Regions from separate parts of the Thalassotalea castellviae genome, predicted to be linked through region 1. Evidence: predicted binding sites of a transcription regulator. Region 1 holds the regulator's gene; each other region holds the start of a gene.
What was found. The regulator sigma-54, encoded in region 1, starts transcription at its own class of promoters, with help from an activator protein. The targets are predictions, from matches to a motif close to GTTGGCACGNNNNTNGNNT.
Positions count from the first base shown of each region.

Region 2: a site for sigma-54 is predicted at 3,911-3,929, ahead of RM573_RS09350 (THxN family PEP-CTERM protein). Genes of this name have one in related genera too.
Region 3: a site for sigma-54 is predicted at 3,435-3,453, ahead of RM573_RS01075 (NarK family nitrate/nitrite MFS transporter). Genes of this name have one in related genera too.

Region 1 covers NZ_JAVRIF010000003.1:43,697-49,600, forward strand. The annotation lists gene mgtE (magnesium transporter) at 1-110, opposite strand, end outside; gene RM573_RS06530 (HPr family phosphocarrier protein) at 303-581, opposite strand; gene rapZ (RNase adapter RapZ) at 586-1,440, opposite strand; gene ptsN (PTS IIA-like nitrogen regulatory protein PtsN) at 1,465-1,917, opposite strand; gene hpf (ribosome hibernation promoting factor) at 1,945-2,232, opposite strand; gene RM573_RS06550 (RNA polymerase factor sigma-54) at 2,256-3,764, opposite strand; gene lptB (LPS export ABC transporter ATP-binding protein) at 3,832-4,563, opposite strand; gene lptA (lipopolysaccharide transport periplasmic protein LptA) at 4,560-5,114, opposite strand; gene lptC (LPS export ABC transporter periplasmic protein LptC) at 5,080-5,646, opposite strand; gene kdsC (3-deoxy-manno-octulosonate-8-phosphatase KdsC) at 5,643-5,904, opposite strand, start outside.
Region 2 covers NZ_JAVRIF010000004.1:125,643-131,546, reverse strand. The annotation lists gene RM573_RS09360 (hypothetical protein) at 1-1,163, opposite strand, end outside; gene RM573_RS09355 (right-handed parallel beta-helix repeat-containing protein) at 1,272-2,765, opposite strand; gene RM573_RS09350 (THxN family PEP-CTERM protein) at 2,846-3,856, opposite strand; gene xrt (exosortase) at 4,020-5,366, opposite strand; gene prsT (XrtA/PEP-CTERM system TPR-repeat protein PrsT) at 5,443-5,904, opposite strand, start outside.
Region 3 covers NZ_JAVRIF010000001.1:238,904-244,807, forward strand. The annotation lists gene deoC (deoxyribose-phosphate aldolase) at 1-117, shown strand, start outside; gene RM573_RS01055 (thymidine kinase) at 167-742, shown strand; gene upp (uracil phosphoribosyltransferase) at 794-1,420, shown strand; gene RM573_RS01065 (substrate-binding periplasmic protein) at 1,407-2,234, shown strand; gene RM573_RS01070 (transporter substrate-binding domain-containing protein) at 2,367-3,038, shown strand; gene RM573_RS01075 (NarK family nitrate/nitrite MFS transporter) at 3,496-4,965, shown strand; gene RM573_RS01080 (bifunctional protein-serine/threonine kinase/phosphatase) at 4,970-5,904, shown strand, end outside.

The sequences.
Region 1 (5,904 bases):
GGCATATTTTGTAATAGCTTGCGGACATAGACAAACATACCACTACCAAGTGCTTTGTTCACTTGCAGTAATCTTTGTTGGTTGTCTTCTTGTTCTGAAGTTTCCGGCATAAAGTTTTCCTGTGCCGTTAAAAAACGAAAATGGTAATTAATTACGAGTTATAGCGGGCAGAATTTGTTATACATAACATAATTATTGGTTGCCCAGTTGCTATAAGTTTATCTCAACTGACTGGTTTTAGCAGCTTTTTTCTTATTATATCCACGAAATTTTACAGCTTTGTGAAAGGGATCTTGAGGTTATTATTCGTCTTCATCGAATTTATCGGAAAAAAGCTGGCAGACATTATCAAGGGCATCTTGTGCTTCTAGCCCTTCAGTATGAATCGTCACTTCTTTCCCTTGGCCGCCGGCTAATAACATAAGCCCCATAATACTGCTGGCATCGGCTTGTTTGCTTTCAAGTTCAATTGTAACTTTGGCATTGAACTTTTGACTTAACTGCGCCAATTTAGTTGCGGCTCTTGCATGCAGCCCTAATTTATTAGTAATTAATAAGGTTTTATTTAGTTTAATAGTCATAAGGTTAAGTACTGGCTACGTCAAGATCTCGATGGCGCGCTTGCACATCTTTACGCTCTTTTCTTAAATTATTTGCGAGTAATTCCGCAATATAAACGGAACGATGTTTACCGCCGGTACAACCAATGGCTATGGTTATATAACTTCTATTATTACGTTCTAAATGTGGTAGCCAAGTCATCATAAAACTATTAATTTGCCAGATAAATTTAGTGACAATAGGTTGGCTAGCGAGAAAATCTTGTACGGGTTGATCTAGTCCCGTATATGGTTTGAGATCTTTTTCCCAAAATGGATTTGGTAAAAATCGAGCATCAAAAACATAATCAGCATCTTGAGGGACGCCATGTTTAAAGCCAAAAGATTCAAAGACCACAACCATAGTGCCAGTTGTTTTACCGAGAATTCGCTCTCTGATCAAATCCGCTAATTGATGAGGGGTAAGTTGACTGGTGTTGATGTATAAATTTGCACGGCTTGAAATAGGCTCTAACAGTTTTTTCTCAAGTGATATCGCTTGATCAAGCGCAATATTCTGTTTGATCAATGGATGCAAGCGGCGTGTTTCGCTAAAACGTTTAATTAAGTCGTTATCATCCGCATCTAAATAAACAATATTTAGATCTACCGCACTGGGTAAGTAATTGATAATTTCAGAAATATCATTAGGATCTGCCGGTAAATTACGAACATCTAAGCTAACCGCTACGGTTTCATAATCATTAATCACCGTATGTGTTAAAGCTGGTAAAAGATTGACAGGGATATTATCAACACAATAATAACCTAAATCTTCCAGCACTCTTAATGCGACACTTTTTCCTGATCCTGAACGGCCACTAACGATGATGAGTTTCATTGTCGAAATCCTTGGTACTAAGGTTTAGTTATTATTTTTCAATAAATTGAAAAGCTCTGAACTCGAGTGACATTTTCGGACCAGTTTGCAAGTTTGTTTATCACTAAAAATTTGTGCAATGCTTTGTAGCGTGGATAAATGTTGTTGACAATTTTCTTCGGGTACGAATAAAGCAATAAAAATATCGACGGGTCTATTATCTATCGCATCAAAATCAATTGGAGACTCTGTTGTGGCAATCACGACAACGACTTTACCCCCATCAGTTAATCTACCGTGTGGGATCGCGATACCATTACCTATCCCAGTTGAACCCATTTTTTCACGTGCCATTAGACTTTCAAGCAGTGAATAAGTGTTAAAATCAGTATAAGACTCGGCAGCTTTTTCACATAATAATTCTAAAATACGCTTTTTGCTAGTAGCATGAACTGCACACAAGGTGCAGTTCTCGTTAATAAGTTCAGTTAATTTCATAATGCTCGTGTTGAAATAGACGATGGATTAATGTTGGTTGATTTTGCCTTTGTACTTTAAAACTTGTTTATCGAGTTTATTAACTAAAGCATCGATTGAAGCATACATATCGGCATTTTCGGCTTTTGCGTGTATTTCTGTTCCGTTAAGGTGGGCTGTTGCTTCCGCAATTTGATTCAGCTTTTCTACCGTCAATACCACATGAACATTATTTATATGATCAAAATGTCGTTCTAACTTGGCAAATTTTGTATTGACACTTTCACGTAAAGCTTCAGTAATTTCAACATGATGACCAGCAAGATTAATTTGCATAAGCTTAGATCCTTATTTAGTTGTTAAAGTAGACTTTTTCGTTGGTTAGAAGGAGGAATTGACAATGATTCTCGATACTTGGCAATGGTTCTTCTGGCGACATTAATGCCTTGTTCTGCAAGTAATTCCGCCATTTTACTATCACTTAATGGTTTGGCTGGAATTTCTGCAGCGACCAACTTTTTAATTAAAGCTCGAATTGCGGTGGATGAACATTCTCCACCATTTTCTGTGCTTACGTGGCTAGAGAAGAAATATTTTAATTCAAAGATTCCTCTAGGTGTATGCATATATTTTTGGGTCGTAACACGGGAAATAGTGGACTCATGCATATCTACCGCTTCTGCAATATCATTGAGTACCATAGGTCGCATTGCTTCTGGCCCGTGTTCAAAGAAGCCTTGTTGGCGTTGTACAATGCAGTTAGAGACTTTTAACAATGTATCATTTCGGCTTTCTAAGCTTTTAATAAACCATTTAGCTTCTTGTAGGTTTGAACGTATAAACTGACTGTCTGTCGATGATTTCATATTTCGTGCCATGGAGGCATATTGCTGATTAACCGATAGTCGTGGTGCTGTATCTGGGTTTAATTCAACCATCCAACGACCATTTTTCTTTTCGACCGAAACATCAGGGATGACATATTGATCATCACCTTTAATGACACTATCACCTGGTCTTGGATCCAGCGATTGAATTAGCTTGATCACTTCGCGTAGTTGATCTTCTTTTAAACGCGTTTTCCGCATGATTTGGCGATAATCTCGGTTACCTAATAAGTCGATATATTCATTAATGATCAGCTTACTTTCTTTTAACCAAGGCGTTTCTTTATCAAATTGATTTAATTGAATGGTTAAACATTCTGAGATAGAGCGAGCCCCAACGCCAACAGGATCAAACATATTAATACGTTTAAGTACGGCTTCAACTTCATCAAGTTCAACTTCTTCATTGCCCATCGCTTCAAGAATTTCTTCAACACTGACTCTTAAATAGCCAGCATCATCGATGGCATCAATAATAGCCGTCGCGATGGCAAGGTCCGTTTCTGAAAATGGCGTTAACTCCATTTGCCAGCGTAAATGGTCTTGAATGGAGTCCGTTGTTTCGCCCTGATAAGTATAATCTTCTGAAGCAGGTGCACTGGCACCGGTATTTGAAACGCCAGCACTGTAGCTTTCTTCCCAGGTAGTGTCTATGTTGAGCTCTTCAGGGATCTCAGATTTATCCATAGCTTCCGTTGTACTAATTTCATCGATAGTAGGAGCTGAATCTTCACTGCCGTCGGATGTTTTAGTGTTTTGTTCTGTTACACCAGCAGAAAATGCTTCTTCTAAGTTATCCGATTGCGCATCATTGTCACTTGGGGTTGATTCATCTACTTCTAATAATGGATTACTTTCAAGAGCTTCTTGGATTTCTTGCTGAAGATCCAACGTCGACAATTGCAAAAGCTTAATCGCTTGTTGCAATTGTGGAGTCATGGTGAGTTGTTGTCCTATTCGGAGCTGCAGACTAGGGCGCATTTATCGTATTATTTTCCTATTTTCTAGCTTCATATTGATTTTTACTTTTTATCAAAGCTTTGTGTAACTATAGCGTGAATTGCTCACCAAGGTATACATCTCTTACTTGTTGATTCGCAAGAATTTGATCTGCATTGCCTTCCGCGATTAATTCACCGTGACTAACAATATATGCATGCTCACAAACGTCTAATGTTTCACGAACATTGTGATCTGTGATTAAAATTCCAATGCCACGTTGTTTTAAGTGTAGGATAATTTTTTTTATATCACCTACTGAAATTGGATCAACGCCAGCAAAAGGCTCATCAAGTAAGATAAATTTGGGCTCTGCCGCTAGTGCTCTCGCAATTTCAACTCGGCGTCGTTCGCCACCGGATAAGCTCATGCCTAAATTATCTTTGATATGACCTATATTAAATTCTTCAACGAGATGCTCAAGCTTTTCTTCTCTACTGATATCATCTAAATCTTTACGGGTTTGCAAAATCGCCATAATATTTTCATAAACCGTTAGCTTACGGAAAATGGAAGCTTCCTGTGGAAGGTATCCGATACCTTTTCGGGCTCTTTCATGCATAGGGAGTAAAGTAATATCTTCATCATTTAAGATGATTGAACCGCTATCACTATTGACTAAACCAACTATCATATAAAACGAAGTTGTTTTACCGGCACCATTTGGACCGAGCAATCCGACAACTTGGCCTTCTTGCACTTTCATACCAACGTTCTTTACGACTTTTCGGCCTTTGTAGGCTTTTGCCAAATTATTGGCAATTAAGGTGGCAGTGGTCATTTATTTTTATTATCCAACGATTTTTTATCTAACTTTTTTTTCTCAAGGTTTTTCGGTTGTAATACCGTTTGTACTCTAGCATTGTCGTCACTGCTTGCCTGTACTTGTTCGGTCAAAAAATTATAACTGATAGTGGTGCCACTGACTTTGCTGCCTTCTTGACGAAGTTCAGCATTTCCTGAAATCATCACCGTATTTTTTTCAGGTTGATATTTAATTTCATTTGCTTGCAGATAAATAGGCGTTCCGTCTTCCAATATTTGTTCGAACGTTGCTGGTTGCCCTTTGGCAATATATGTTTTTTCGTTACTCGTGGCTTCTGTCACAACTTGCACTAGGTCTGCTTTTATTGTTAAAGAGCCTTGGGTAATAATGACATTATCAATGTAACTAAATATTTTATTTTTGAGATCAGCTGCTTGTCTAGAAGCATCAATTTTGATTTCTTCATTCAAATCAACTTTTGCTGCTATAACACTATATGAAAGACTTAAGGTTACCCCTAAAGCCAAACAACTAGTTTTTAATAGGTTGAAATATGGTTTTTTCATGTTTTGTCAGCGTTACTTGTTTAGTGTTTAAGTCTACAATCAGTCCTGTACCGTACATGGTAAAATCAATTCCTTTTATTTCTATCTTTTTTTCTGAACTAATAATATTAGTGTTTAAATCTAATTCTAAATACTTTCCATGGATCTCTTGAATTAAACTTTTACTGTCGGTTGCAATTAACGCCACTTTACTTTCAAGTTTTACTCTATTGCTATTATAGAGTGTGCCTTCATTTGCACTAATTTTCCATGGAGAATCGGTATTTTTTGGGTATAAGGTATATTTAGGAAACTCAAAGTGTGTGACTGATAATTCTGAATAATGTTCCATTCGATTCGCATCGATAATATAGGAGAGTTGCCCTGTGCTGTTATACGTTTCGCTATTTAAGCTTTCAGCAATAAAATCAGGGGATATTTTGTTATCTATAGCATTGGTGATTTGGTTACTGTTTTGGTGCCATTCAATGACAATGTAACTGACCACTGAAAAAATAAAAAATAGTAACGAAGCTATATATATGCGTGTCATATACTTGCGCCACTGGCATATTGCAGGCTGTTTTGACTTTGCATAATGATATCGCATATTTCACGTACCGCGCCAAAACCTCCTTTAATCGTTGTTACATGATCAGCTAAACTTAAAATAGCCGGATGAGCGTCATTCACCGCTATGGATAAACCGACATATTCCATGCATGGATAATCAGGCATGTCATCACCTATATATGCTACTTGTTCCGCGGTTAATTGATATTTCTCAATTAAGGCTTTTAATGCCGGAAGT
Region 2 (5,904 bases), on a different contig from region 1:
TTTGCAACATGCAATGTAGGTACAATTTCATTAGGAGTAACTATAAGCGCATTAGGGTCATGATACAGCAAGCGATTCAGCCCTGTTACCATTGAACCTTTAGCAAACCCTTGTTTTTCTAATACTTGATTAAACCAATGATTTATCAAACCGATATCTTCAGGTGTTTCTAGGATAGACATTAAATTCAAGGCAAAAGCATATCTATAATCATCACCTAAATGATCATAGTCTACAGCTCTTTCCTCAGAGCCATATTTATAAACTCCCGTACCACCAGCAAGCGTTTGGTGTATCAGCGATCTTAACGCCTGACTTGCATAATTAGTAGGGTAAGGTATACCTCGCTGGTCTTTATTGATAAGGAAAGTTTCAATCCAGTGCATTTGCGTTGCAGGGCTATAATCACTTCCTTCTGCCCATGCACCTCCAGCCATTATATTGTTCATGTAGTAATCAACAACATATTGATTCAATAATTCATCACCAATTTCCAACAGCTTTACACCATAATCTTTATATATTGTCGAATAACTAAAAACATACCCCAATAAAGTTATGTTCTTAGTTATGGATGTCACGTTATCTGTATCAGCAATTCTTAAACTTTCAAAGTTATTTTGATAGTCAACGTGACCTAACCAATAATCTCCCCAAACTTTTAGTATTTTTTCTATACGTCTTTGCTCTTCAAGTGAGAGAAAATGCTTAACCCATGTATATCCCATAATCGCCCAACGACCATTACCTCTAAATTGATTTCTACTTGAGTAATACTGCCAACCAATGTTAGGCTCTGAAAAGTAAGCATGGGTAATAAGTTCGATTGCGCGATCAATATATTTCTTGTCGCCACTAATATAATATGCAGCAGCAAACGCACCTGCATATTCTCCAGCATTATAGGGTATACGATCAAAGTAATGGGAAATTTTACTTTTCATTACATCCCATGCAGTACTATCTTGCGAAATTTTCTCTTTTATTTGAGCAATTCTTTCTGGTGTGTAAAGTAAAACATGTTCAGGAATGGGTACTAAATCTGAATAAATAGCCGCCCAACCATCATGTCGTATAGGGCTTGCTAATAGGCTGTTTTGAAATTGTTTGCTCTCTTTGCTATTAGTATTAACATTTATTGCTTTTGATTGTGGAGAAATCACTAGACAACTAATAACAAGTAAATGAAACACGAGAAAAAATTGAAAACAACGTAACATATCTAATGCACCTTATTAGATAATTTAATAGCAAGTATAGGCAATTTCACCTTAAAAGCCATCGTGATTGATGTCATACGCTCCAATAGAATGTGGAGACGTCCTTTTCCGAAACATAATATCTTTATTCGGGATTAATGGAAAAGTATATTTTGTGTGAATAATTTTTTTGTTAACGGGAATACCATAAAACATAACCAAACGTAAAAATGCATTGCGAATCGTAAAAGAACCTTCGGCAAACTGTCTTTTTTCTTGCATCCAGACAGGTGTGATAATCTTATTTAACTTTGGTAATTGCGGGTTCCCTTTAATTAATTGCTCATCATCCGAAGGTGATACTTTATCAAATATAGAGCTTGGTAGCTCGTACCCTCCATTATAAATTAAGTTATTAACCATACTAAATGAATCTAATTGATTAAAGAAAACATCAGCAAAGTCATTTGACTTTTGATAAGAGCCCTGACCTATGGTGCCAGAAGTATCACTCCAGATATTGCTCTTTAATACAAGGTTATCGTTTATGGGGTTATCGCCTTCTTTGTTGACTCTTAAAGCATATGCATTGCTTGGCAGATCACCTGTTATGGTGTTGTGATAAAAATAAATATCTTTAGCGCCTTTGAGCCCCAATGGTGAACGCATGGAAATAGAACTGTTACCTATTAACAAGTTATTATATATTTTTACATCTCTTGCTTCATGATATGGCTTACCGTCTTCACCAATTAAAATAAAACCGTGGCCATAAGAGCCTTGCCAATTCAAAAAAACATTACGATGAATGTTAATATTCTTAGCCCCTAAAAAAGGGTCTTCATTGCCATTACTATCTTTTACAACAATATAACTCGATGACTTATTAGTTATCGCTCTACTGCTTGCAGCAAAATCATTAAAAAAAATATTATCCGCTATATCTATATTTTGAACACTATTTACATCGATATGTTCATCTGAGTTACCTTGATTGTAAAAGACATTACAATGAATATTGATATCAGATGCGCCGTTGTTTATCTTCAATAAATCATTGTTATAGCTATCATGAAAAATATTATTTTTTAACGTAATATTTTTTAGTTCATTTTTTCCATAACCATCGATATGAACCACAAGTGGCTTTGCAGAAATGTTTGTATGTGTGAATTCAAACCCTTCAATAGTGATATTTTTTGCTTTACTTACAATTGCCAATACACGAGCATTATTAGTTAACGTTGTCATATAAGGGACTTCTGCTTTTATTAACAGCCCCTTCTTAAAAGGTCTTTTTAATCTAACTTCTCCCTGGTAGATGCCGGGGGCAACTATTATAGTACTCGTATCTTCTGCTTTAAATGTTGCAAAAGCAATCGTTCGCCAAGGCTTAACACGGCTGCCATCCCCTTTATAATCATGCCCTTTCAAGGAAACATAATATGTCTTACCTGTTAATTGCTTAGTTTGGCATGTCCCTTGAGTAAATGATGTCGCATTACTAAAAAAACAGACAACCAGTAAACTTAAGAGTGTAATTAGTCGCATTTGATAAAACGCCATTTACAAAACTACCTTTATGATCTTTTTTAAACAAAAAAATCCGGATTAAATCCGGATTTTTATAAGAGGTTTGAAGTAGATTAAATGTTGCGTCTTCTTCTACCTACCAACCCTGTAGCTAATAGGCCTAACCCAAAGATTGCAATAGTTGCTGGCTCAGGTACAGTTCTTACTTTTAATTGTGCAAGTAAGTTATTTTGCTGTTCTTCTACCGTTACGAAACCAAAACAAGTAGGTTGATTATTAGAACACTGATAATCATTACTTAAAGTAGTTAAACCAGAAAGACGAGTTGTTATATAGTAAGTAGTATCTCCCCAGCCGTCGATAGGTAAACCATTAGCCATTAAAACAAATGGAACTGTAAATTCTATAAAATCATTACCAACGATAGGCTGTAATGGAAGGTTTTCTAAACCAGTAATTTCGAAAATATCACCACATCCATTGATATTATCGCCTTGATCTCTTACTTCACCATTTGGACAATCAAAGCCACCAGTGCCAGCATTGTAAGTACCACCATTTGGTGTTTCAAAAAAGTTAATACCAAATTGTAATTGAGGTGCAAAATAAGGAGCATTATCAGTTAGTAATGCATCAGCAGCAGCGTCATTTCCTTTTCCTTCCCAATCAGTTGGCGTTAATGTTAAGCCATCTAATACGAATGCATCAGTAAGTGCATCACCTACGATAACCCAGTTTTCATGCGTAATACCTGTACCATCTGCCCAGTTCCAATCATTTGTAGAAATCGTATCGTTAATTGGGCTATTAATGTCTAAACTACTTTGTGGGTCGCCAGAACCACTACCTGCAGCTGGTGTTCCCCATGTTAGGTTTGTTGGTAGTGATGAATCATCCCCATCTACGTCACCATCAATATCAGTATCTAAAATGTTATCATAAATCCCGGCTGAATCGCCTGTGGCTGCAACATCATCAGATGCATAAACGTTGTTTGTAGTACCATTCCAGTTTTTAAAACCGGCTTGGTTATCATATGTCCATTCTGTAACAATACCAGCAGTTGCTGACGCAGATAATGTCGCAGCTAAAATAGTAGCGCAGACTTTTAATTTAGTTTTCATGCTTTTTCCTTAGCTATGTCAGGTTAATTTTAAATGAGTTCGTTATTGTAGATAAAGCACACAATATGCCAACTCTTAAAACCCTTTACCAAACAGTTAGTTAACATTTTTAGATGTCAATATCCTAATGTATGTGTAAAAAAAACTGACAGTTAAATGCATATTATTTAATATCAGTATTCTCTTTTATTTTCCAAATTAAAATACTATCCCCTTTTCCTTTGAAAGCACGAACTAGTTTAATTTTTTTAAATTTAGAAAGACTTTTAACTTGATGAGTTCCTGTTTTGAAAGCATAATTTACTGTAAAAGCTAACTTCCCCTTTGAAAGACGTAATATATTCCAGTTTTCATTCTCGGTTTTTTGTTCTATTTTCCAACCAACCGGCTCATAATTGTTTAAAAAATACCCAGCTGAGTTTTGTAATGAAGAGCCTTGAAATAAGTATTCAAACACATAATTATCTCCTTGCTTACTAATACATTTTTGAGTGCTATTTTCAATTACAGGCAGAGGTAAGTTAGATGTGATCTTTATTGAACTATTACAACTTTTCGTATCAATTTCAGGATAATGTCGAATTATTGTTCTTACAGTATCAGACGTAAAAAATATACTAATTAGCGCTATAGATATTGATGAGAAATGAACTATATGTTGTTTGTTATTACTGGATTGTTTGTTATCACTGATTTGATTTTTATTGGAGCATGTAAGTGCAAAATTATGACCAAATTTAAATAAAAAGAACATAAATGGGATATATAAGTACCAGCCAAAAGTATTATGGTCATGCATTAAAGAGCTTTGCATTTCTGTGAAATGCCCAATCACTATTAATAAAGCAATCCTTAGCCAATTAATAAAAAGAGCCCCTATAATGCCTAAGCTTATAAAAATTAATCTATGTTTTAGATTCTCTAAATATAAAAATGTATAAAGGCTGCAAATCGCTAAGGATACAATTAAGTAACGTAAACCGCTACAGCCACCCGCTATCTCAAAAACTCCAGAAGGTATTGTGATAAAATTCCCTTCAACATAAATAGGAATATGAGTGAATCCCATAATAAAAGTAACAGCATGGGTAGATAAACTTTGTAGAAATGGTGTTAATGATCCCCAAATAGGTATTAAAAAAATAAGGAAAAGTGAAGGAAATATTACTTTAAAAGATGGTTTAAATATAACCGCGACTATACTTGTAATAAATAAAATAAATGTGATACGAAAGCCTGTTGTGAAATGACCTAGCGTGAAAACAGCCAACAAGTAAGAAAATAAAATCATTAAAAATAGAGTAACTGGCTTTAATTGAGTATTAAATTGTAGTTCTTTTTCTTTAAATAATACCCAATATAGATAACTAACAATTATAGGAATTAAATATGCGTGAGAATATGTACCATCATCAAAACTAAATTGCCAAATATTTGAAAGTATTGCTTGTTGGGTTAGAGCGATTAATAAATATATTATTGCGATGGCAACAATAGGACTATACTGCATACTTATTCCTTTCTGGCAAAATCAATTATAGAACTTAAATGAGTGCTTCGGTGAAGCTACCTATTAAATCTAATATCTATGAATCATTTGTTAGTGCTGATGCGAGATCTTTTTGACCATTTAAGCTGTATGCTTCAGATAAATGTTTCATTATTTCAACATTTTTTGGCATCATTTTATTTGCCTTTTCTAAAGTTTCAATTGCTTTGTCAATTTTGAGTTGTTTTATTAAAACAATACCATACGTATCAAGAATAAGAGGGTGGTTAGGCGCATATAATGTGGCCTTTTTTATATATTTCTCTGCAAGATTTACTTTTTGGTTCTTAAGATACACCCAAGCTAAATTATTCATTGAAATAACATCTTCAGGATTTTTTTCAATCAACTTTAAATAGTTTTCAATTGCTAGATTCGGTGATTTTTCGATATATAATTCTGCCAATAATCTTCTATAAACGTCGAGATTTTCATTTTTAGCTAGCTCATTTGTTAAAAAGGTAATCGCTAGTTCACTGTTATTATTTTCCTTATAAGC
Region 3 (5,904 bases), on a different contig from region 1:
CTTAGCCCTACTCATTTTCGTTTCGGTGCTAGTGGTTTACTTAATAATTTATTATTAACGCTTAGTGCTGATGAAACATCAGCAAATAACGTTAACCAAGACCAATCAACTTATTAAGAATCGATTGATTATTTCATTATTTACAACTTCATTTAACTGATAAACCATGGCCCAATTATATTTTTACTATTCAACGATGAATGCGGGTAAATCTACGCATTTATTACAATCTTCTTATAATTATCGTGAGCGCGGTCTAAATACTGTTTTATATACAGCGATAATTGATGACCGCTTTGCCCAAGGCAAAGTATCCTCACGATTGGGGATCAATGCCGAAGCAAAATTGTTTGATCAACAAAGCAATATTTTAAATGAAGTGACCCAACTCAAACAACAAAATCACATTGATTGTGTCTTAATCGATGAAGCACAGTTTTTAACCACTGAGCAAGTAAAACAGTTAACTGATATTGTTGACCATTTAAAAATTCCGGTTTTAGCCTACGGCATTAGAACTGATTTTTTAGGGCAAACTTTCAATGGCAGCGCTGCCCTACTTGCTTGGGCGGATAAACTTATTGAACTGAAAACTATCTGCCATTGTGGTAAAAAAGCTAATTTTGTTATTCGTCGAGATGTCAACGGAAAGCCTGTGACTAACGGACAACAAATTGAAGTAGGCGGAAATGAAAAATACGAATCTTTATGTCGTAGTCACTTCAAAGCACTAGTTTGGTAAAAATAGTTAAGTATTCTACAGTTAAATAAGTTTCACATTATAGGATAACTCATGGCGGTATATGCTAGTAATCACCCCTTAGTAAAACATAAAGTAAGTTTACTTCGTGACGATAAAATATCAGTTAAGTCGTTTAGAGAACTCACTAAAGAGCTTTCAGTGTTACTGACAATAGAAGCAACGACACAATTAACATTAGCAAACAAACCTTTAACCTGTTGGTCAGGCGTAATTTCTGCCCCTTTATTAGCGGAGAAACAACCGACCTTAGTACCAATTCTTCGCGCTGGTTTAGGTATGCTTGATGGTGCATTATCAATTTTACCTTGTGCTAAGGTGAGTGTGGTCGGTCTTAAACGAGATGAAGAGACCTTACAACCTATCAGTTATTATCAAAATATTGTTAATGATGTGAGCGAGCGACAAGCCATAATCATCGACCCTATGTTAGCGACGGGCGGTACGGCTTTAGCGACTCTTAATTTATTAAAACAATCTGGTTGTAAGCACATTAAAGCAATATTTTTAGTTGCTGCGCCCGAAGGCATAAAAATTTTACAAGAAGCTCACCCTGATGTAGATTTATTTATAGGCATGATAGATAAAGAATTAAATGAACAAGGCTACATTTTACCAGGTTTAGGTGATGCGGGAGATAAAATTTTTGGTACTTTATAAGTTAGAGCATAAGTTAAGCAACTGTAAATTAACGTTTAATCGTGGCTTTTTGTTCAATGTTTATAAAGTCATTATCTCGTTTTTTTTCTGCTTAATTAGCTTGCAACTAAATGCCAATGAACAAGCTGCACAACCAGAAATCACGTTTTATACTGAAGTTTACCCGCCAGCAAATTATTTTGAAAATGGCGAATTAAAAGGCATAACGGTTGATACGCTAAAAGCCATTTGGCAAGAACTTAAACAACCTGAACAATTTATCAACATAGTGCCTTGGGCAAGAGGTTATCGTAATACTTTAGATAAACCAAACAGCGCCTTATTCACTATGTCTAGAACACCACCACGTGAAAAGTTATTTAAATGGGTAGGGCCTATTTTTAATTCCACTCATGTCATAATGACGAAAAAATCAAATCAGTTTAACTTTACAGAATTAACTCAATTATTTGAATACAAAGTTGCTGCAGTCAGAGGCGATATTTCTGAGATATCACTGATAAAATTAGGCTTTCCAAATCAAAATATTGCAAAAGTCACTGAACTCAAACTTGCATATAAAATGATGGAAACGGGTCGCGTAGACATGTTAGTTGCAACAATTCATGGCTTCCAACATTTAGCGCAACAACTTAATTTTGATCATACCAAATATGAAAATGTATGGCAGGTAAACAAGTTCGCCAATTATATTGCTTTTAATATTGAAACACCTGATAGCATTATTAAACAATACCAAACTGCCCTCAATAATATCAGCGAAGAACATTTGCAAATTAAACAGAAATATAAATTAGCCCTTGAAGAGTATTAATCGAAGTGTTTTTTCGTAGTATTCGTGTTATTTTCTTCCTCACAAGTTATCATTGTTATAATTGCTTCATTTGAAATGGTTAACCCAAAGTAACATTTATATTTTTCAATTTAATTGTGATAAGGATTGAAAATGCATAAAGTTTTAATACCTTTACTGGTTTTTGTTAGTTTCGCCTGTCAAACACAAAGTATCCGTGTCGGCGTACCAAATATTGACCATAGTAGTTACTCAAAGGGAAATATCTCCGCTAACGTTTTTGAGCATAAGCCGCTGTTTAAATGCATGGAAGACAGTTTGCAAACAGCTATAGATTGGCAAGGCTACCCCCTTTTAAGACTGATGAAAATGGTCGAAAATAATAAATTGGATGCAAGTTTCCCCTTAATTTTTAATCAAGAGCGTGATAAAAAAGCTCACCGCAGTGAATATGTCAATGATGGGGTTTACTCTTGGGTAGCCATAGACGAATCCGTTGATATGGCCGACCGAGAATTAGACGTTGGTGCCATGCGCGGCTCAGCACAACATAGCAAATTATCCGCTTTAAATTATAAATATATATATCTCTCTGATGAACACAGCAAGTTATTTACATTATTATTGGCTAGGAAACTAAAAGTGATCGTGATCTCAAAGTTTATTTTAGATAAATTTAGGCTAGAACACCCCGACACTAAGCTAACAATAAAAAAACAATTTGGTTTTCAAGTAGGTTTTTATATGTCGCCACAGTATCATGCCAATAACGCCAATAGTTTTAATAAAGCAATAGCAGAATGTCGTCATTTATTTATCATTTAAAAGAAAACAGATACGAATGCTAAAGCGACGTTTAGCCTGCTGCTTCAGCCCCCTTCTCAGCTACATTGCTGACTTAAGTAAAATATCAAGGTTAACATTCATTAGCATTCAACAAAATACCTTCTACTGTTAGCCGCTTAAGTGGTCTCGTTGGTTATCTCGATAATCCACCCACTTCGTCTCAATTTCAATTGTTCAATCAAAGCCTTTATCACAGCTAACTGCCTATCGACAAAAGACGATGAGATGAAATAAAAGACACTTATTAGAATACTTACCCTATTAACATGCACTTAAAACGTGCAAAAGTTCTCTAGAAGTGCAAATCACATTGCACCTTAAACGAAGCATCATGTATAAACCCTTGTTTTTAAATGATTAAATTTATTTCACTGCCGTGGCACTCACTTTGCTTTACTGATATTAATTAAGATGAATCAATATTTGGGAGAATATAATGAGTGGACAAGCAGGTTTTAAACTCTGGTCATTCACAGGAAAAATAAAAATTTTACACCTAAGCTGGATGGCATTTTTTATTACGTTTGTCGTTTGGTTTAACCATGCCCCGTTATTAGCGGTTATTGGAGACAGCTTAGGATTAAGCAGTAGTGAAATTAAAACATTACTAATTTTAAACGTTGCTTTGACAATCCCCGCGCGGGTGATTATCGGTATGTTAACGGATAAGTACGGCCCAAGACTCACTTACTCGTTTATTCTCTTTTTCTGTAGTATTCCTTGTTTTATGTTCGCTACAGCAAACAACTTTGAACAAGCCGCTATATCTAGATTTTTACTAGGTTTTATCGGGGCAGGTTTTGTTATCGGTATTCGAATGGTCAGCGAATGGTTCCCTGTTAATGAATTAGGCACTGCTGAAGGTATTTATGGTGGCTGGGGCAATTTTGGCTCAGCTGCGGGCGCTATGTCTTTACCTGCCATTGCATTAATTTTTGGCGGAGAAGACGGCTGGCGATACGCTATTGGCCTGTCAGGTTTGATGAGTTTAGTCTTTAGCTTTGTTTGGTATTACAATGTAACGGATACACCTAAAGGCTCTACCTATTTTAAACCAAAACAAACAGGTGCGATGGAAGTGACCAGTGTCGGAGACTTTTGGTTATTATTAATCATGAAACTTCCTATGTATGGTGCGCTTACCCTCCTTGCTTGGAAACTTTCACCAAGTGGTGTGAGTTTACTAACCGAAACTACCACATTAATCGCCTATGTATCACTAGTGGCTTTATATCTTTTTGAAGTAAAACAAACCTATAAAGTCAATGGTCATATATTTAAAAAACCAGTCGATAAGATTCATCAATATAAATTTAAACAAGTAGCAGTCCTGAACGTGCTGTATTTTGCAACATTCGGCTCAGAGCTTGCGGTTATTTCAATGTTACCGTTATTTTTCGCCGAAGTGTTTGAATTAGATATGGTTTACGCTGGTTTACTTGCATCCATGTATGCTTTTATGAATTTAATGTCTCGCCCAGGCGGCGGTTGGCTCAGCGACAAATTTGGCCGTAAGAAAACGTTATTGATTTTAACAGCAGGTTTAGCATTAGGTTATTTCACTATGTCGACTATAGATAGCAGTTGGCCTCTTGCCCTAGCCGTTGTTGCAGTAATGGCGTGTTCGTTTTTTGTTCAAGCTGGTGAAGGTGCGGTATTTGCGGCTGTGCCTCTAATTAAACGTCGTTTAACAGGGCAAATAGCAGGCATGACCGGGGCATACGGTAATGTTGGAGCCGTAGTATATTTAACGGTATTGTCTATGGTAAGTTATCAAACATTCTTCTTAGTCATAGCTGCCACCGCTGTAGTTGGCTTTATCACACTACTCTTTATGGAAGAGCCAAATGGCACTATCACAGAAGTAAAAGAAGATGGTTCAATAGAGTTAATTAATGTAACTTAACGAGATGACAACACAGCAAAACACCTCAACACTTAACAAAGCCAATATAACTGCATTACAGTTAAGTTTTGGGGGCGATTCACGCAAAGGGATCAAAGATGAAAATCAAGATGCCTTTGCGGTTTCTTATCCTACTCATTCCGTGTTATCAGCTAAAGGTGCAATTGCAACTTTAGCTGACGGAGTAAGCAGCGCAAGTCATGCCGCGAAAGCAGCCCAGCTTGCGGTAACTCAACTTATTCAAGATTATTATGCAACGCCTGAAACTTGGTCTACCGAAAAATCGGTGTCAAAAGTACTCACCAGTTTAAATCAATGGTTATTTTCACAATCTGATAATATCGACTTGCATGATAACTCGATGCGTAACCAACAATGGTTCACTACCCTTTCCTCACTTATTATCAAATCAACAACCGGTTATATTTTTCATATTGGTGATACTCGAATTAGTCGATTAAGAGCAAACCAGTTTGAAATAATCACGCAAGATCACAATAGAAAACAAGGCAACCAAAGTAATATTTTAACGCGGGCACTAGGAGCAGATAGTCGCCTAAGAGTTGATTATCATAAAATTGATGTGCAAAACGACGATATTTTCATTATCAGTTGTGACGGTGTTCATGATTTTGTCGACAAAAAAACAATCACTCAAATGTTAACTACACTAACTGAAAAACCGACGAATCAGGAGTTAGAAGCGGCAAGTAGAGCCATCACAGACACTGCAATAAATAATGGCAGTGATGATAACGTCAGTTGTTTATTAGTACATGTAGCGCAAACACCTAATCGTCAGTTAAATGAAATAGAAAGGGATATTAGAGAAAGAGCCATTCCGCCTGCGATGGAACCAGGAATGAAAATTGATAATTACATTATTGGAAAGGCGATACATTCCAGCACGCGTTCACATTTGTATTTGGTTGAAAACAT